2 regions of the Virgibacillus sp. Bac330 genome follow, and region 2 is predicted to be linked to the other one. Evidence: a T-box and tRNA genes for the amino acid it is inferred to sense, from the RefSeq annotation. Region 2 holds a T-box; the other holds one or more tRNA genes.

Region 1 (9,989 bases), 2.0 Mb from region 2:
ACATCGATCCAGGAATTTCCGAATGGGGGAACCCGCTGCTCGTAATGGAGCAGTACTTCTATCTGAATTCATAGGGTAGAAGAGGCATACCCGGGGAACTGAAACATCTCAGTACCCGGAGGAAGAGAAAGCAAACGCGATTTCCCAAGTAGCGGCGAGCGAAACGGAATTAGCCCAAACCAGAAGGCTTGCCTTCTGGGGTTGTAGGACACTCCATTGGAGTTATCAAGAGATTCTTTAGATGAAGCGATCTGGAAAGGTCGGCCAAAGAAGGTAACAGCCCTGTAATCGAAAAAGAATCTCCTCCGGAGTGGATCCTGAGTACGGCGGAACACGAGGAATTCCGTCGGAATCCGGGAGGACCATCTCCCAAGGCTAAATACTCCCTAGTGACCGATAGTGAACCAGTACCGTGAGGGAAAGGTGAAAAGCACCCCGGAAGGGGAGTGAAATAGAACCTGAAACCGTGTGCCTACAAGTAGTCGAAGCCCGTTAATGGGTGACGGCGTACCTTTTGTAGAATGGACCGGCGAGTTACGATCGTATGCAAGGTTAAGTGGAAGACACGGAGCCGTAGCGAAAGCGAGTCTGAATAGGGCGAATATAGTATGCGGTCGTAGACCCGAAACCGTGTGATCTACCCATGTCCAGGGTGAAGGTCAGGTAACACTGACTGGAGGCCCGAACCCACGTATGTTGAAAAATGCGGGGATGAGGTGTGGGTAGGGGTGAAATGCCAATCGAACACGGAGATAGCTGGTTCTCTCCGAAATAGCTTTAGGGCTAGCCTCAAGGAAAGAGTACTGGAGGTAGAGCACTGATTGAACTAGGGGCCCTCATCGGGTTACCGAATTCAGTCAAACTCCGAATGCCAGCTACTTATCCTTGGGAGTCAGACTATGGGTGATAAGGTTCATAGTCGAAAGGGAAACAGCCCAGACCGCCAGCTAAGGTCCCAAAGTATACGTTAAGTGGAAAAGGATGTGGAGTTGCCCAGACAACCAGGATGTTGGCTTAGAAGCAGCCACCATTTAAAGAGTGCGTAATAGCTCACTGGTCGAGTGACTCTGCGCCGAAAATGTACCGGGGCTAAACGTATCACCGAAGCTGCGGATTGTTCTTACGAACAATGGTAGGAGAGCGTTCTAAGTGCTGTGAAGTCAGATCGTGAGGACTGGTGGAGCGCTTAGAAGTGAGAATGCCGGTATGAGTAGCGAAAAAAGAGTGAGAATCTCTTTCACCGAATGCCTAAGGTTTCCTGAGGAAGGCTCGTCCTCTCAGGGTTAGTCGGGACCTAAGCCGAGGCCGAAAGGCGTAGGCGATGGACAACAGGTAGATATTCCTGTACCACCTCATGAACGTTTGAACGATGGGGGGACGCAGTAGGATAAGGAATGCGCACCGATGGACGTGTGCGCCCAAGCAGTGAGAAAGTCGGATAGGCAAATCCGTTCGACAATTTCAAGCTGTGATGGGGAGGGAAATAGAGTACCGAAGTTCCGGATTTCACACTGCCAAGAAAAGCCTCTAGTGAGTTCATAGGTGCCCGTACCGCAAACCGACACAGGTAGGCGAGGAGAGAATCCTAAGGTGAGCGGGAGAACTCTCGTTAAGGAACTCGGCAAAATGACCCCGTAACTTCGGGAGAAGGGGTGCTCCTTTAAGGAGGAGCCGCAGTGAATAGGCCCAAGCGACTGTTTAGCAAAAACACAGGTCTCTGCGAAGCCGAAAGGCGAAGTATAGGGGCTGACACCTGCCCGGTGCTGGAAGGTTAAGGGGAAGCGTTAGCACTTCGGTGCGAAGCGTAGAACCGAAGCCCCAGTAAACGGCGGCCGTAACTATAACGGTCCTAAGGTAGCGAAATTCCTTGTCGGGTAAGTTCCGACCCGCACGAAAGGTGCAACGACTTGGGCACTGTCTCAACGAGAGACCCGGTGAAATTATACTATGCGTGAAGATGCGCATTACCCGCGACAGGACGGAAAGACCCCGTGGAGCTTTACTGTAGCCTGATATTGAATGTTGGTACAGCTTGTACAGGATAGGTGGGAGCCATCGAAGCGTGAGCGCTAGCTTACGTGGAGGCAACCGTGGGATACCACCCTGGCTGTACGAACCTTCTAACCCAGGGCCGTAATCCGGTCCGGAGACAGTGTCAGGCGGGCAGTTTGACTGGGGCGGTCGCCTCCCAAAAGGTAACGGAGGCGCCCAAAGGTTCCCTCAGAATGGTTGGAAATCATTCGTAGAGTGTAAAGGCAGAAGGGAGCTTGACTGCGAGACCTACAAGTCGAGCAGGGACGAAAGTCGGGCTTAGTGATCCGGTGGTTCCGCATGGAAGGGCCATCGCTCAACGGATAAAAGCTACCCCGGGGATAACAGGCTTATCTCCCCCAAGAGTTCACATCGACGGGGAGGTTTGGCACCTCGATGTCGGCTCATCGCATCCTGGGGCTGTAGTCGGTCCCAAGGGTTGGGCTGTTCGCCCATTAAAGCGGTACGCGAGCTGGGTTCAGAACGTCGTGAGACAGTTCGGTCCCTATCCGTCGTGGGCGCAGGAGGTTTGAGAGGAGCTGTCCTTAGTACGAGAGGACCGGGATGGACACACCGCTGGTGTACCAGTTGTTCCGCCAGGAGCATAGCTGGGTAGCTACGTGTGGCAGGGATAAGTGCTGAAAGCATCTAAGCATGAAGCCCCCCTCAAGATGAGACTTCCCATCACTATAAGTGAGTAAGATCCCTCAGAGATGATGAGGTTGATAGGTTCGAGGTGGAAGCGTGGTGACACGTGGAGCTGACGAATACTAATCGATCGAGGACTTAACTAACCTTTTTGGTAGATGTACGTTGAATGATCTCTTATTTAGTTTTCAAGGTAACAAGGAAAAAATGACTTTTTTCAACAAAGATCTTGATTTTTTCACAAAAACGATTATAATAAGATTTGTGCCTCTTTGAAGCACAACATAACAGATAGCAACTTTGCCTGGTAGTAATGGCGGAGAGGTCACACCTGTTCCCATGCCGAACACAGTAGTTAAGCTCTCCAGCGCCGATGGTAGTTGGGACTTTGTCCCTGCAAGAGTAGGACGCCGCCAGGCATAGTCATTCTAATTGGTATTATTCCACAGTAGCTCAGTGGTAGAGCAATCGGCTGTTAACCGATCGGTCGTAGGTTCGAATCCTACCTGTGGAGCCAATGGAGAGCTGTCCGAGTGGCCGAAGGAGCACGATTGGAAATCGTGTAGGCCGTTACCGCGGCCTCGAGGGTTCGAATCCCTCGCTCTCCGCCACTATAAACTGTCACATACATAATTGGCCCGTTGGTCAAGTGGTTAAGACACCGCCCTTTCACGGCGGTAACACGGGTTCGAATCCCGTACGGGTCACCATTTGAGGAGGATTAGCTCAGCTGGGAGAGCACTTGCCTTACAAGCAAGGGGTCGCAGGTTCGAGCCCTGCATCCTCCACCAGTTCGAAAATGCTTGAAACTTTAATTTAGTTTTAGTAAACTGTTTTATAGGCTCTTGAAAATATCATTCATATCGCGGGGTGGAGCAGTCTGGTAGCTCGTTGGGCTCATAACCCAAAGGTCACAGGTTCAAATCCTGTCCCCGCAACCAATATTTGTTAGTTTTTTGGTCCGGTAGTTCAGTTGGTTAGAATGCCTGCCTGTCACGCAGGAGGTCGCGGGTTCGAGTCCCGTCCGGACCGCCACTTTAAACTAGTTTTGCTTTCATACATAAAACAAATGGCTCGATAGCTCAGTCGGTAGAGCAAGGGACTGAAAATCCCTGTGTCGGCGGTTCGATTCCGTCTCGAGCCACCATTTTTGTTTCCATATCGTGGAGGGGTAGCGAAGTGGCTAAACGCGGCGGACTGTAAATCCGCTCCCTCAGGGTTCGGGAGTTCGAATCTCTCCCCCTCCACCATTTTCATATTTAGGGGTATAGTTTAATGGTAAAACGAAGGTCTCCAAAACCTTTGATGTGGGTTCGATTCCTACTACCCCTGCCAATCATATGGCGGCCGTGGCGAAGTGGTTAACGCACCGGATTGTGGCTCCGGCACACGTGGGTTCGATCCCCACCGGTCGCCCTTTTTGTATATTGGGCCATAGCCAAGCGGTAAGGCATCGGGTTTTGATCCCGTGTACCCCAGGTTCGAATCCTGGTGGCCCAGCCATGAAGCGGAAGTAGTTCAGTGGTAGAACACCACCTTGCCAAGGTGGGGGTCGCGGGTTCGAATCCCGTCTTCCGCTCCAATTTTGTTTTTAGGATGGCGGTATAGCCAAGTGGTAAGGCAGAGGTCTGCAAAACCTTTATCACCGGTTCAAATCCGGTTACCGCCTCCAATATACTATGCCGGTGTGGCGGAATTGGCAGACGCGCGGGACTCAAAATCCCGTTCCCTTTTTGGGAGTGTCGGTTCGACCCCGACCACCGGTATCATTAAGATCGATATGACGACATTCTTACGGAATTTATTCGTAGGGATGTCGTTTTTTTGCGTTGTATATAACATAGTACGTGCGATATCCAGTCCCGCGCGTACGGACGAACAGACGCTTTCCTTTAAACTAACCAGAGGAGAGCGCTTTTTTAATGGGATATATTAGGCGAAGAAATGAGTTGCCGTATGAAATAGATATGGCGACAGAACTGGTAGAATTTGAAACATGGTCTTTTGATGATGCCTTGGAACGATTTATGGCAGACGCAAAACAGCGAGGATTAAGATCGGATACTATTCGATATTATAAAGATAAAACTGCGATATTTCGCCGATGGCTTGGAGAGGAAAAATCGGATTTTATTAGCGGAGTCCTGCGCGCTGATATTGATAGATAAGTAGAAAAAAACTCGACAATTGAGTAACGGTTCTATAAATACGCACATACGAGGTTTTGATAATACATTAAAGAATCATTGATTATTTATTGAAAAGATTAATATACTCGATATTTAGGCAATATCTTTACATTGAAAACTCAATGGTTATTCATTTCCGGGTAAATAATTCTATATCAGCCATAATCTATTTTTATCATGTAACAAAAATAGGTTATGGCTTTAAATATAAGTTAGTTATTTAGAATAAAGTTTATTGCAATAATTACGAATTATTCTGATATAATAAGGTTGATAAGAGTATTATGAAACAATTCAACAATCGGGCCATTTAATGGAATAACCATCTGTGAAAATGGGGATTTTGGGGGATTACTTATGACGAAAATAATTTTGGAAACAAGTGTAGCAAATGAAGTTCCAAATTTAAGTGTTTTTCAAGAGAACTTATATAATTGTCCGTTAGTATTTTTTGTTCATGGTTATGGGGCAGATCGTGAACAAGCTATTGATTTTGGGTATTGCTTGCAAAAAAAGGCTTTTATTACGTAAGCATAGATTGTAAAGGACACGGTGCAAGAAAGCAGGAAAATGAATACAAAAAATTCTTTAATGTTTTCCCACCAGATACTGGATTAGATACGTATGTCCATATGCATGAAGTTATTGAACAATCGGCAATTGATATAGAGAACTTAATTGAATATTTTAAGGATAAAGATAGAATTGATACAAGTAAAATTGGTATATCAGGTTTTTCAATGGGAGGCTATGCCTCATTTTATATATCGGCAAATAATCCTGATATAAAGGTTGCTATTCCCATAGCGGGTAAGCCATCATTCACAAAAGCATGGCTCGATACCATTACCTCAACTGCCACCTATGAATAATGGAGTACACAGATTCAAGATGAGGTGAAAGAAGTCGAAAAAAGAACTGAATACTTTCAAATGATAGACCCCTTTGACAAGTTGAGTGGTTTTTTTCCAAAACCATTTTTTTATTAATGGCGACCAAGATATTGATTCGCCGTACTTTTAATCGTTAGAACTATACAAGAAGTTATCACCGCTGTATTCTGAACATCCCGATAAACTTAAACTTAGTATGCCTTTTGTTAATCATCAGTTTACTTACAGTATGAAGCTCGGGGCGTGCGACTGGTTTGAAAAACATCTCAAATAATAAATAATTAGGGGCTGTGAGAACATAGGTGTTTACTGCCATCGGGCGCTATTCACTAACAAGGTATGTAGCCAAATAGCGTATAAAGGCCATATTCTTGCATAAGGGTTATCAGCACCGAGCAGGATTATTATTGTATAAAAATATCGAGTTACTTGTATAAAAAGCCACTTTAAAATCGGAAATGCGAGAACGTCGTACTAAAGGTTGGTAAATCTATATGACGAGGAGGAAAATATGATGATAATTGAAAGAGTTACATCGCTCGAACAGTCTAAGTTAGATTTACTAATAGAAGATAGTTTATCTGAAGGTTATAAATTTATAAAGAGATTAGTTGATGAATATACATTAGGGAGCAACAAATTTGATAATAATGGAGAGGCACTTTATGTTGCAATAATTAATGACGAGGTTATTGGAATTGGGGGTCTTAATATTGACCCCTATCTTAATCTTTCCGATGTAGGAAGAGTAAGGCATCTTTATGTTTTGCGTAAAAACAGAGGTATTGGTGTAGGAAAGAAACTTCTAAATACAATAATTGATAAAGCAAGGGATAGTTTTCGGACAATAAGGTTACTATCTACTGATAATCCAGCTGCAGTTAATTTATATATAGAATGTGGATTCTCAAAAGTAGAAGGAATTCATAAAGCTAGTCATATATTGGAAATATCAAAAGCTGATAATGAATGATTGGTGTTAAACAATACGAACGGGCGCGCTTATGGAACAAGGAACTACGTCCAGTACTGTAGAATAGGGTTAGATAGTGGAGTAAAAGCTCAATCTGAAAAGAGTGTAATTTAGATCAAGGGTGATAGAAATTGTTGAATTTAGAAAAAGTGACTAAAGATAAAGAAAGCATTTTACATAACCTCATGCAATTCTATATATATATGAATTTAGTAAGTTTGTCCCTGAAATTAGATTAGAACAAGACGGCACGTTTAATCAATTTAATTTAAATAGGTATTGGGAAAACCCCAATTTCCACGCTTTTTTTTATTAAGTTAGAGAATGAATACATTGGCTTTGCTCTTGTAGAAAGTGAATCAAAATCCTTTCCTAATACTTTTCATGAGTTCTTTATCATTGCAACATATAGCGGGAAAGGTTATGGAAAAACGTAGCAACAGAACTTATGCTTATGTTTCGAGGTAATTGGATTATCACTCAAATTGAAGCAAATTATCCCGCTCAGGCATTTTGAGAAAACTTGTTTATAGGTTGACTAACGGGGATGTAACTGAACGATATGATAAAGAGAGAAGGTCCATCCAAGAATTTCACACATCCTCAATAGCAGATGCTGAATAATTTTGTTAGTACATTCTACACAGTATATCTACCGCAATAGACATTTCAGGAATAACATTAATATAGATTAGTCTTCATAAATTTTTTGTCTCTAAGCTTGAGGAATATAATTTCTAATCAGGGGGTATTTATATGCCATTTGAACAATGTAAGTACATAAAAACTGTAATGTCAAACTTCAACAAAGATTGGTTCTTTGCAGGTGGTTGGGCAATAGATATTTTTCTTGGAAAAGAAACTAGAGATCACCATGATATTGAGATTGGTATATTTAGAGAAGATCAAACTGAATTAAAGCAAGTTTTTGATAACTGGGAATTAAAAAAAGTTGTAAAAGGAGAATTTATATCTTGGAATAACGAGTTTTTAGAATTACCTGTTCATGAAATACATGCCATAAATAATATGAATAAGCAGAAATTAGAAATTCTCTTAAACGAGTCTGACGCTGATAATTGGAGGTTTAGAAGGGATTTAAGAATTTCCTATCCTCTACAATCAGCTATAAAGTATTCTAAAGGAGGCTTACCTTATTTGGAACCAGGGATAGTTTTATTATATAAGGTGAGAAACACAAGAGAAAAAGACCATAAGGATTTTTTATCTGTGTGTGCCAGGCATGCACACATTCTCTAGGGTTCGAGTCCCGAACCACGAAGGCAGTAGTAGTGGTTAGCCTAAGACAAGGGTGTCTGGGGTGACCCAGAATCTGAAGGAAGTCGGCGGCAAATCTCCGCCCTTAGGAACACGAACTTCATAGAAGGCTAGGTGTACTTGGATGAGACTGCACAACAAGTCAAAGTCCTTACTGCCAAAGGGTACACAGAGTAAATGAAGTGGGGATATGGAGAGGAAGAATGTGTGCTTACCCCGGGAGATCTGACAGAAAAGCGGTGCACACGCCGTAACCGAACATGTAAGTGTTCGCTGAACTGTCAGAAGTCAGCCGAAGCCGTAGTACTAGATATTTCTAGGAAGGGCTGAATCATTGAAGAAGAATGGTCGCTTCGGAGTACGCAATACTTGATGAAGCAGAAACAAGAAAACCTTCCTAGTGAAGGAAGCGGTGAATCCCGTGGGGGACACTAGAAGGGCTGAGAGAAATTGCCACACAAGAAGAAAGAGCCATTCACGTAGGAGTTAGATATCATGTTGGAAAGCATTCTATCACGAGAAAACTTAATATGTGCACTGAAACGTGTCGAACGTAACAAAGGAAGCCACGGTGTGGATGAAATGCCCGTACAAAACCTACGAGCGCATCTCATGGAACACTGGGCTTCCGTTCGAGAACAACTCGAATCAGGTACCTACTATCCTCAACCCGTTCGCCGTGTCGAAATCCCGAAACCAAACGGCGGAGTGAGGAAGCTAGGAATTCCTACCGTGCTAGACCGTTTCATCCAACAAGCAATCGCACAAGTTCTAACAACCATCTATGACGCAACATTTTCTGAACATAGTTATGGTTTTCGCCCAAACAGACGAGGACATGACGCGGTTAGGAAAGCGAGAAGCTATATGAAAGATGGCTATCGCTGGGTTATAGACATGGATTTAGAGAAATTCTTTGATAAAGTACATCACGACCGATTAATGAGGAAACTGAGCCAAAAGGTCAAAGATCCGAGAGTACTTAAACTTATACGTAGGTATCTCCAAGCTGGCATTATGGAGGACGGAATCGTTCAACCAAACACAGAAGGAGCCCCTCAAGGCGGACCATTAAGTCCGTTGCTATCCAACATCGTTTTAGATGAGCTAGATAAAGAATTAGAGCGAAGGGGGCTCCATTTCGTCCGTTATGCGGACGACTGTAACATATATGTTCAATCGAGGAGAGCGGGATCGCGAGTGATGAAAAGTATCACTACATTTATCGAAGGAAAACTCAAATTAAAAGTAAATGAACAGAAAAGTGCAGTAGACCGCCCATGGAAGCGTAAATTCCTAGGATTTTCTTTCACATTCCATAAAGAGAACCCAAAGATTCGGGTTTCTAAAGAAAGTATCAAACGCTTTAAACAGCGTGTCAGAGAACTAACCTCAAGAAAGAAGTCTATGAATATGCAGGATAGAATCGCAAAGCTAAATCGATACTTAGTAGGTTGGCTAGGCTACTATCAGCTAGCAGAGACGCCCTCTATATTTGAAGTTTTGGATAGCTGGATTCGAAGAAGGATGCGAATGATACGCTGGAAAGAATGGAAGAAAGTCAAAACAAAATACAAGAATTTAATAAAACTTGGAATTAGTAAAGGAAAAGCATGGGAGTGGGCAAACACGAGAAAGGCTTATTGGCGTATAGCTAAAAGTCCGATCTTACATAGAGCATTAGGTGATCGATACTGGTCAAACCTAGGCTTAAAGAGTCTACATAAACGATATCAAACGATGCGTTGGACTTAAATGAAACCGCCGTATACGGAACCGTACGTACGGTGGTGTGAGAGGTCGGGGGTTAGTCGCCCCCTCCTACTCGATTAAGGATAATCTTAAATTTGAGCAGCAGAACTGGCTTAGACAAGCTATAAAAATTCATGAACCAAAGCATGAGTGGCTTGAATTATTAGGTTAGATATTTACTCCATAAATGGGCGTAGTTGTAGAGTAACAGCTGCGCTTCAATAG
Region 2 (9,989 bases):
ATTGTGTAATCAACATTTTCTGAATACGTGTTACCAGCATTCCAAAGCAAGAACTCATTTATTCCATTTTCATACAACGCCTTAATCTGCGCTTCTACTTCGGCTTTGCCGTATTGCTTCGTTGCTCCAGAATACAACCAAGGTGCTTCAAAATCTTGAAGCCAAGGTCTTGAAACTGGCGGTTCTTCTAAAGCACCTAATACTTTATTTTCCACCTTCGCATACTCATCCACTAATTTATAAGGCTCGGTATCTGGTTTTTCAATACCGAAATAAGATGTCCAATGACTAGGATAAATCATGGATGAAATAATATCTACGTTCTCTGATATTTTAGAAAAGTTCTGTCCAATTCCAGGCGCTTCTTCTATTGTAGCTGCATAACCAAAGATATCTACAGAAACATCAACATCGTAGTTTGATAGTTCATTTCGCGCATATTCTACGAAATCATTAACTGCTTGAACACGCTTTTGCACATCGTCCATTTCACTGTCCTTATAATCACCTAAACTATAATCCAATTCTTTGTCTCTCGTTTCAAATCCTTCCGGAAAACGAACATAATCAAATTGAATTTCTTGAAATCCCATCTGCGCAGCCATCTTAGCCACTTCTACATTGTATTCCCATACTTCCTTTTGAAACGGATTAACAAACGCTTCCCCTTTATTATTAACCCACACTTGTCCATTCTTTTTAAATGACAGGTCAGGACGTTTTTTAGCTAGAACGGAGTCTTTAAAAACTACCACTCTAGCAATCGGATAGATTTCTTTTTCTTCCAGAGTTTCCATCATTTTCTCAGGATTCTGTATCATATTTGAAGCCATATCTTCATAAGGAGAACCTTCTTCAGGAGTGAATGTTAAATTGCCATTATCTTCTTTTACATCAATGACCATTGAATTCAATTCCGTCTGATCAACAAAATCAACAAGATTGTTGAACCTGCTTCCTCCCGCTGAATTTCCAGTCACATAAATACCACGCACCGCATCTGGATATTCAAATGTATAGTCTGAGGTATGTACAAATCGTTTCATACTATCTTTTAACGGCTGTAGGCTAAGTTCACGTTCTTGGTGTAAGCTAGCAGTAGCTGTCTCTTCCCCATGTGCAACCATAGGAAGACTTAATAAAGCAATACTAATCCCTGAAATTAGTAGATTTCGTGTTTTTCTCATGCTTATCAATCTCCATTTTCATAATTGTAGTTCTAGTATAAAGGAAAACCTGTCAATTTTGAATGAAAAATATCAATTTATGTTGAAAATGATTACCATTTCCTAGAACACTCGTTATTTGTTAATAGGACGTGCTAGATTGTATTTTTATAGAAGATAGATCCAATTTTCATTAATTCCTTTTTTACATATGCAAATTTAAAAAGTTTGTTCTATAATAAGGGTTAGATATATTAGAAAAACTTGACTTACCGCCAAAACTTCATGGCGGAAGCGATAGTTTTTCTTAAAATAAAACCTAACAATTATACTTTCCTATAGTATAAGAAAGGAAGTCTTCTTAATGACGAAGAACAATGTAAAACTAACAACGCTCACCACAAAAGGAGGATGCGGTTGTAAAATTGGCCCCGCAGATTTAGCTGACATTATAAAACAACTCCCTTCACCCACTCCAAACCCAAACGTCCTTGTCGGTTTAGATACAAGCGATGATGCTGGAGTATACCAAATTAATGAGGATACAGCTATTGTGCAAACGTTAGATTTCTTTACACCAATTGTAGATGATCCATATTCATTTGGACAAATTGCTGCAGCTAACGCCATTAGTGATATTTATGCTATGGGCGGTACACCAATAACGGCATTGAACATCGTTGCTTTCCCAGTTCACACCTTAGATAAGGAAATTTTAGCCGATATACTACGTGGTGCTGGTGATAAATTGACTGAAGCAGGAGTTGCATTAGTAGGCGGACATTCCATTGATGACAAAGAACCAAAGTTTGGACTTGCCGTAACCGGAATCATACACCCTGCAAAAGTGCGGACAAACAGTGGAGTGAAACCGAATGATAAGCTAATTCTGACAAAACCGATTGGTGTAGGTGTACTAACAACATCAATTAAACGCAATTTACTTACAGATACAGAGATTGAACATGTTACGAAGGTAATGGCTACATTAAATAAAGCAGCTGCTCATATTATGCAAAGGTATGAAGTACACGCCTGTACAGACGTCACAGGTTTTGGGTTGTTAGGCCATGCATCCGAAATGGCCATAGGTAGTGAAATCAGTCTTACTATATACGACCATAAAGTCCCTAAACTACCTAGGGTTAAAGAGCTAGCAGAATTAGGTGCTATTCCTGGTGGTACAAAGAATAATTTTCAACACGTACAAGGAAAAGTCTCTTTTTCAAGTAGCATGGATCAGATAGACCAGTGGATTTTATGTGATGCGGTTACTTCAGGTGGTCTGTTAATGGCCGTAAAGGATAAAGAAGCTGCTCAACTTCTATCTGAACTACAAGCTGAAGGTATACATGCCGCAATTATTGGCGAGGCTACGGAAGATACGAAAGCACATATTTACGTACAGGAGTAAGATAGGAAGAGGTGGCAAAACATTGTTGCAAAATATTACTATTGAAGCACTTAGGTCAATGAAGGAAAAAAAGAAACTTACGCTTATTGATGTAAGATCTCCTTCTGAATTTAACACCGCCACGATTCCAAACATTATCAATATTCCCTTTTTTAATGATGAAGAAAGAGCAGAAGTAGGTACATTGTACAAACAAAAAAGCCCTGAAATAGCTAAAGAGCATGGCTTAAAAATAATGTCTGAAAAACTACCTCATTTTGTGAAAAGTTTTTCAAATACAGATGGAGAAAAGATTGTATTCTGTTGGCGCGGTGGCATGCGGAGTAAAACAACAGCTACTGTTTTAGACTTAATGGGGATTAGCGTTTATCGGTTAGATGGAGGCTATCGCAGTTATCGCAACTGGGTTGTGAACACGTTAGAACATTTAAATTGGGATACGAAAGCACTCGTACTAAACGGTCATACTGGATCAGGAAAAACAACCATACTTAGAAGATTAGCAAAACTAAATTACCCTGTTATTGATTTAGAAGGAATGGCTAATCACCGTGGTTCCATATTTGGTCAAATTGGCTTACAACCACATAACCAAAAAACATTTGATGCGTTGCTCATCGAACAAATAGAAAGCATAAAACAAACGCCATTTATGCTTATTGAAGGTGAAAGTAAGCGAGTAGGTAGAGTGATTTTACCAAACTTTCTCTTAAAAAAGAAGACGGAGGGCACGCAATTTATCATTGAACTTCCCATTGAAGAACGAACCGCAGAAATTATAAAAGAATACGAACCTTGGAAGTATAAAGAATCTTGTTTAGAAGCATTTAAACGTATCAAAAAGCGCATTCATACACCTATTGCTAAACAAATTGAAACGGAATTAAACGCAGGACACTACGAATTAGCAGTCATGCTATTGCTCAAATATTATTATGATCCTTTATACGACTATACGACGAAACAAATACCCGATAATAAAAAAATAAGAATTAAAGCGAAAAATATATCCGAAGCCTATCACTTATTAAAGGAGCAAATAGATAACAGCTTTTATGCCAAATAACCTAATCAGCAAATGACAAGAAATGGCGTAGACGCCAAACTCCTGCCTTGCAATCTTTAACAAAGCTTTATATAATAATACAAAACAAATACCATTAGCGATGACAAAGATATAGTACAATATTCCCGCTGGTTTTTAAGAGAGCTTGTGGCAGGTGAAAACAAGCACCATGGTTTATTGGAATTGGGCTTTAGAGCTTGTTAGCATGAATGAAGTGACCTTTTCTATAGAAGGTAATTAGGGTGGCAACGCGGTTCAATCGTCCCTGTAACAGGGGATAATTGAGCCTTTTTATATGGAAAATAATGAAAATGGAGTGAACAAAATGACAACAATTTTTTCAGGAATTCAACCAAGTGGTACGTTAACTTTAGGAAATTACCTCGGTGCATTAAAACATTTTACGGAACTTCAAGATGACCATACATGCTATTTTTGTATTGTGGATGAACATGCGATTACTGTTCCGCAAGATCGATTAAAACTTCGAAATAACATCCGTTCGCTTGCAGCCTTATATTTAGCAGCCGGTATTGATCCAGAAAAATCAACGCTATTTATCCAATCGGAAGTCCCTGCACATACGCAATTAGGATGGATGCTACAATCCATTAGTTATATGGGTGAATTAGAACGAATGACCCAATATAAAGATAAATCTGCAGATAGAGAAGCTGCTATTCCGTCAAACTTACTCACCTATCCTGCCTTAATGGCGGCTGATATTTTACTATATCAAACCGATCTCGTTCCTGTGGGAGAAGATCAGAAACAACATTTAGAATTAACGAGAAATTTAGCACAACGATTCAACAATCGATATAACGATATCTTTACTGTACCAGAGGTAAGTATACCTAAGGTTGGTGCACGTATTATGTCATTGCAAAACCCTTTAAAGAAAATGAGTAAGTCCGATGAGAATGAAAAAGGGTTTATTTCTATGCTTGATGAACCAAAAAAAATCGAAAAGAAAATTAAGAGTGCTGTCACTGATTCTGAAGGAATCGTAAAATACGATAAAGAAAACAAACCAGGTGTATCTAACCTATTATCTATTCATTCCATCTGCTCTGGTGAATCTATTGCATCCCTTGAACAAAAATATGCGCACAAAGGTTATGGAGAATTTAAGCAAGGAACAGCTAATGCTATCATTGAGGTGCTAAAACCAATTCAAGACAACTATTATTCACTCTTGGATTCTGAACAATTAGATTCAATTTTAGATGTTGGTGCCGAAAAAGCTGCCCTCACCGCAAATCGAACAGTGGCAAAAGCCAAAAAAGCAATGGGCTTAGGAAGAGTAAAAAAGAAAAAATAATGTAAAATCAATGAGTGGGGCTTTTCTGTTATCCCCATTCATTGTTTAGTAACCCAAGGGGGCCTATCGTCCTCTTATGAAAAAAGGGAAATTAAGTGCTGTTATTACCCGCTTTGTTTTGTCCAACACTTATATAAGGGATTAAAAAACGCTTCTCGTTATAACGACTTTCTTATAAAGAAAAAAATCGGGTAAAGCGTAGTTGCTTCACCCGTTACTTTAATACTATAGAAAAGTATAATTTTTAAGTAGTATAAGAAAACGACAGCTTCCACCATAAAGATTTGGCGGTAAGCTAAGTTTTTCTAAACATCCATTATTTCGAAGCATTTTGTTCTTGCCCATTTTCTATTTCCCACATTTTTTCCAAGAAAGGCTGTCCTTTAATAAGTTTGTGACAGAAATCCTCATGCCTATCACTCCACCCTTTTTTCACACCTTCATATAGAGCGGTCCAAACTGCTTTCTCATCCATAAAACGAATATATGGATAACGTTTTGGATTCCATTCTGTTAACCAGTAACGTAACTCTTCCAAATTATTTGTCGTCCATAACTGATCTAGCCCCATCATCATTAATTGTTTTAGTTGACGCTCTCTTCTAGTTAATCCAAAAATGAGTTCTGGTGGCATAGAAAGCATATGGTATTCTTTTTTATAATTGTTCCCGTCATATTTAAACGATTGCACTTTGGCATTTTTTATCATATCGTAGACGAGCTGTTCTTGCCTTGGAATTAATCTGCTTTTTCGAACTGGGATCCGATAACCAATAGTGTCAAAGATAAGGATTTCCTTGCCATCTGTTATAATGCTAGCATATTCTAGAACTGTTCTATCATGCCCTTTGCGCATATAAGCACGTTTATAGATAGCGTCTAAAAGCGGTTTTGGGATTTCCTGCATATCATTTTCAATATAAGAGAACAGTTCTTTCGTTATGTATAATAATGGTATTTGATCTAATAATTCAATACCATCATCTTTACGCCACTCATGAAAATAACATACATTATAACCATTCTCTTCTCCTTCAAACCAATTCACCCAAACATCATGCATATATAGCATAAAACAACCCTCACTTTTTCAAACTGAATTTAACATACATTATGACCATCTAGCAGACAAAATATTCTAGTTGCAACATATTATTTTTCAAATAAGCGTTTTGAACTATATATTTTCAACAAACATTTTTTAAATAGTTACAACCAAGCATTCGTGAAATAGACGGCTAACTGTTTGGGTAACGTTTTAAAGCAATATGCATGATAATTAGTCCAACTGGAAGAAAATAACATTCTACTCTGCTAGCTATAAAACTCATATACTCCCCCCATGATAGACCAGCTGGAAGAAAATTCATATATGCAATAATGGTGACACCACCCATAATAGAAAAACCAAAGCCCATTAAAAATAAAAACACGTATCCCATTTTCCCTCTCCTGCCTTGTCCTTTTTAATAGACTATGCTTGTCCTAAACCATACATGTTAGAAAAACTGCCCCTTTTCCAACTCTCCATGGCGAAAGGCGTCGTTTTTCTTATACAATAAACTTTTATACTTTCCTATAGTGGAACAAAGGCTTTGGGCACCCGGCTAGCAACGTAGCGACTGGAACGAATCAACGAAAGTTTTAGGAATCATGCTCCTGCAACAGGAGTATGCCGGCGCCCTCCAGCAAGCCCGTTTTTAGTTGGACTTCCTCTTAACCACGAACCAATGATGACTTAGCGTAGGGCAATGGAGTGAAGTCGCTAGTTGCTGGGTGCTTGCGCCGGACGTGGCTAAATAACTTAGTAAGTTTATCCACAGCTGCTAAAATTTTATAATTTCCTAGACCACAAAAAAAGCCGATCAAATTTGATCGGCTTTCTTATTTTTTATGACGTTTCACAACTACGAAGCGTTCCTTCTTCTCACTTTCTAACTATGCTTGGTATTTCTTAAATAGTAGTGCAACATTATGACCGCCAAATCCAAGCGAATTACTTAACACAACTTGAACATGCTGTTTTCTTGCCCTGTTTGGAACATAATCCAAGTCGCAATCTGGGTCAGGATGTTCAAGATTAATGGTAGGCGGAATGATTCCTTCTTCAATTGCTTTAACAGAAATCACCGATTCTACACCACCAGCAGCACCTAGTAAATGTCCTGTCATTGATTTTGTTGAAGAAATGGCAACATCATTCGCATGGTCGCCCAACACTGTCTTTATAGCAGCAGTTTCAAATTTATCATTAAGGGCTGTGCTCGTACCATGTGCATTAATATAATCAACCTCATTTGGTGCAATTGTTGCATCATTTAACGCCATATCCATCGCACGTCCTGCACCTTCACCATTTTCTGCTGGCGCAGTAATATGATAAGCATCACCAGTAGCACCGTAACCAACAATTTCTGCGTAAATATGCGCGCCACGTTCTAACGCCTTTTCTAAGTCTTCTATCACTAAAATACCACTACCTTCCCCCATTACAAATCCATCACGATATTTGTCAAATGGGCGACTTGCTTTTTGTGGATCTTCATGAAGAGAAAGTGCTTTGGCAGAAGAAAAGCCAGCAAACGCCATATTAGATATCGGCGCTTCTGTTCCACCTGTAATAACAGCGTCTGCATCCCCACGCTGCACAGCTTTAAACGCATCACCTATGGAGCTTGCGCCTGAAGCACAAGCTGTAACAGAACATGAATTTATTCCTTTTGCACCTAATTGAATAGAAACTTGACCCGCAGCCATATCTGGGATCATCATTGGTACAAAAAATGGACTAACTCGCTTAGGCCCTTTTTCTAACAGTTTTCGATGCTGATCTTCCCAAGTTTGCATACCACCGATACCACAGCCAATCCAAACGCCTACACGATTCCGATTATCATCATCAATAGTAAGGTTGGCATCTTCAACCGCCATTTTTGACGCTACAACAGCGTATTGTGTAAACAAGTCCATTTTACGAACATCTTTCTTCTCGATATAGGCACTTGGATCAAAATCTTTCACTTCTCCAGCTACTTTAGCCGGAAATAGCTCTTTATCCACTTTGGTAACGAAATCAATCCCAGACTTCCCTGAAATTAAGTTTTCCCACATGGTACTAACATTATTTCCAACAGGCGTAACAGCACCAACTCCTGTTACTACAACTCTTCTTTGTTTCATATGGTTTTCCTCCTAGCTCCATCCAGTTATCTTCCCCATTTTATCGCTAAGGCGCCCCATGTTAAACCGCCGCCAAAGCCAACTAAAACGATCAAATCATTATCATTTATTTTACCATCTGCGACTGATTCCGACAAAGCAATTGGTATAGAAGCTGCAGAGTTATTGCCATACTTCTTTACTGTTTTCGCCATCTTATCTTCGGCGATACCTAATCGTTGTCGAGCCGCCTCCATGATGCGGATATTTGCTTGATGTGGCACTAAATAATCTACATCATCTTCTTTATATCCAGCAGCTTTAATTACATTAACAGATGATTCTGGCATTTGTCTAACAGCAAATTTAAATACTTCACGACCATTCATATATAAATAACCAGTATCTTTTTCCTGCTTTAATTCTTTTCCGCCTGCGCCATTAGCACCTAATTCGAACGAAAGAATCCCTTTACCATCGGATACTTGGCCCATTACAGCTGCACCAGCACCATCACCAAATAATACACATGTGCTACGATCTGACCAATCAGTAATCTTTGACAGCTTTTCTACACCTACAACTAATACATGTTTATATGTGCTGTTTTCAATAAATTGCTTTGCTGTTACCATCCCATACATAAAACCTGAACAAGCTGCACTAATATCCATGGCTGCTGCATTCATTGCACCTAAACGTTCTTGAATCATACAGCTAACAGAGGGAAATGGTGTGTCAGGAGTTACTGTTGCGACTAAAATAAGGTCTATATCGTTAGGTTTTAGATTTGCATTGTTAATAGCTTTTTCTGCTGCTAAAAACGCCATATCTGAAGTATCCATGTCCTCTTCTGCTATTCTTCTTTCTTCAATACCTGTTCTCGTACGAATCCACTCATCATTTGTATCGACGATCTTCTCTAAATCATGATTCGTAACAACTTTTTCAGGAACATAATGACCTAAACCTAAAACACCAACATCCATATTTCCATCTCCTTAAAAAATAATCTAAAATTATTATTATCTATTATTATTACTTGGTACTAATTTTAATGTATCGTGATTTTTTTTGCAAGTTACAGGCTGATAATCTTACCTAGCTAATGATGGTTTGTAGATAGGTTCCTTTTATTCGCTTACTACTTTTTCATGGCATTAGCGAAAATTAACCTATCGTCCATTCTTTATAACATCGAACGCTTTTACTATTTTTCTATGGTTCGTTTAAATTCTCTGTCAATACTTGTTACGGCACAGAAGTTTATGCGAAGAGCTTTAATCTACTGTAGACTTGTCCAATTAAGTATGATCTTACAGCAGCTTATATTCAGCTTAAAAAGGGGGGAGAGGTCACTTTCAATACCGAATAGTAATCGATATGAATAACATAACTACATTTCAGGGAGCAATCCCGTATTTGTATAATGTTCCATTGCTTGGTTCATCTCATATTGATAAGAAAGGGGCACTTGGTCACTAAAAGGCGCTAAAGAAATAACACCATCTTGAAAATCAAAGCTTTTTAATTGTCCGGTTAATTTGCGATCATTCACATGTTCCACTGCATATTCATACAGTTTCTCTACATGATGGACAGTCGAAGTTAAAACTGTATTTTTTGCTAACTCTGCTTGATTAGTCCTATACCCAATGGCATAAACCTCATCTCTTTTTGCATACTTAATAATCTCTTCACTAAAAGTATCACCTATTGGATAAAATACATCTACACCCGTTGATTTCATTTGTTGGTAAATCCCTTGTGCTGTTTGCACCTCATTCCAGTCATTTAAAAAAGCTAATTCTATTTCCGCTTTCGGGTTTACATTTTTAACTCCCTCAAAAAAGCCTTCAA

Evidence for each region. The T-box of region 2 lies ahead of trpS (tryptophan--tRNA ligase). A T-box ahead of a tRNA ligase gene usually reads a tRNA of that ligase, here a tRNA-Trp.
Region 1: it encodes a tRNA-Trp, which carries the amino acid that the T-box ahead of trpS (tryptophan--tRNA ligase) is inferred to sense. The anticodon was not compared.

Annotation. Positions count from the first base shown of each region.
Region 1 covers NZ_CP033048.1:2,814,627-2,824,615, reverse strand. Annotated here, with positions in the region: rRNA gene D9780_RS13055 (23S ribosomal RNA) at 1-2,825, shown strand, start outside; rRNA gene rrf (5S ribosomal RNA) at 2,983-3,098, shown strand; tRNA gene D9780_RS13045 (tRNA-Asn) at 3,122-3,196, shown strand; tRNA gene D9780_RS13040 (tRNA-Ser) at 3,199-3,290, shown strand; tRNA gene D9780_RS13035 (tRNA-Glu) at 3,315-3,389, shown strand; tRNA gene D9780_RS13030 (tRNA-Val) at 3,395-3,470, shown strand; tRNA gene D9780_RS13025 (tRNA-Met) at 3,544-3,620, shown strand; tRNA gene D9780_RS13020 (tRNA-Asp) at 3,638-3,714, shown strand; tRNA gene D9780_RS13015 (tRNA-Phe) at 3,751-3,826, shown strand; tRNA gene D9780_RS13010 (tRNA-Tyr) at 3,845-3,929, shown strand; tRNA gene D9780_RS13005 (tRNA-Trp) at 3,941-4,014, shown strand; tRNA gene D9780_RS13000 (tRNA-His) at 4,023-4,095, shown strand; tRNA gene D9780_RS12995 (tRNA-Gln) at 4,108-4,182, shown strand; tRNA gene D9780_RS12990 (tRNA-Gly) at 4,187-4,261, shown strand; tRNA gene D9780_RS12985 (tRNA-Cys) at 4,278-4,351, shown strand; tRNA gene D9780_RS12980 (tRNA-Leu) at 4,361-4,445, shown strand; gene D9780_RS12975 (hypothetical protein) at 4,602-4,847, shown strand; gene D9780_RS21440 (hypothetical protein) at 5,226-5,399, shown strand; gene D9780_RS21435 (alpha/beta hydrolase family protein) at 5,369-5,740, shown strand; gene D9780_RS12965 (GNAT family N-acetyltransferase) at 6,273-6,734, shown strand; gene D9780_RS12955 (nucleotidyltransferase domain-containing protein) at 7,491-7,994, shown strand; gene ltrA (group II intron reverse transcriptase/maturase) at 8,505-9,767, shown strand.
Region 2 covers NZ_CP033048.1:846,325-856,313, reverse strand. Annotated here, with positions in the region: gene D9780_RS03745 (putative glycoside hydrolase) at 1-1,187, opposite strand, end outside; gene selD (selenide, water dikinase SelD) at 1,531-2,580, shown strand; gene mnmH (tRNA 2-selenouridine(34) synthase MnmH) at 2,603-3,646, shown strand; T-box leader at 3,738-3,916, shown strand; gene trpS (tryptophan--tRNA ligase) at 3,972-4,970, shown strand; gene D9780_RS03725 (YjbA family protein) at 5,287-6,042, opposite strand; gene D9780_RS03720 (YuzI family membrane protein) at 6,209-6,412, opposite strand; gene fabF (beta-ketoacyl-ACP synthase II) at 6,909-8,150, opposite strand; gene D9780_RS03710 (beta-ketoacyl-ACP synthase III) at 8,177-9,118, opposite strand; gene D9780_RS03705 (BMP family ABC transporter substrate-binding protein) at 9,526-9,989, opposite strand, start outside.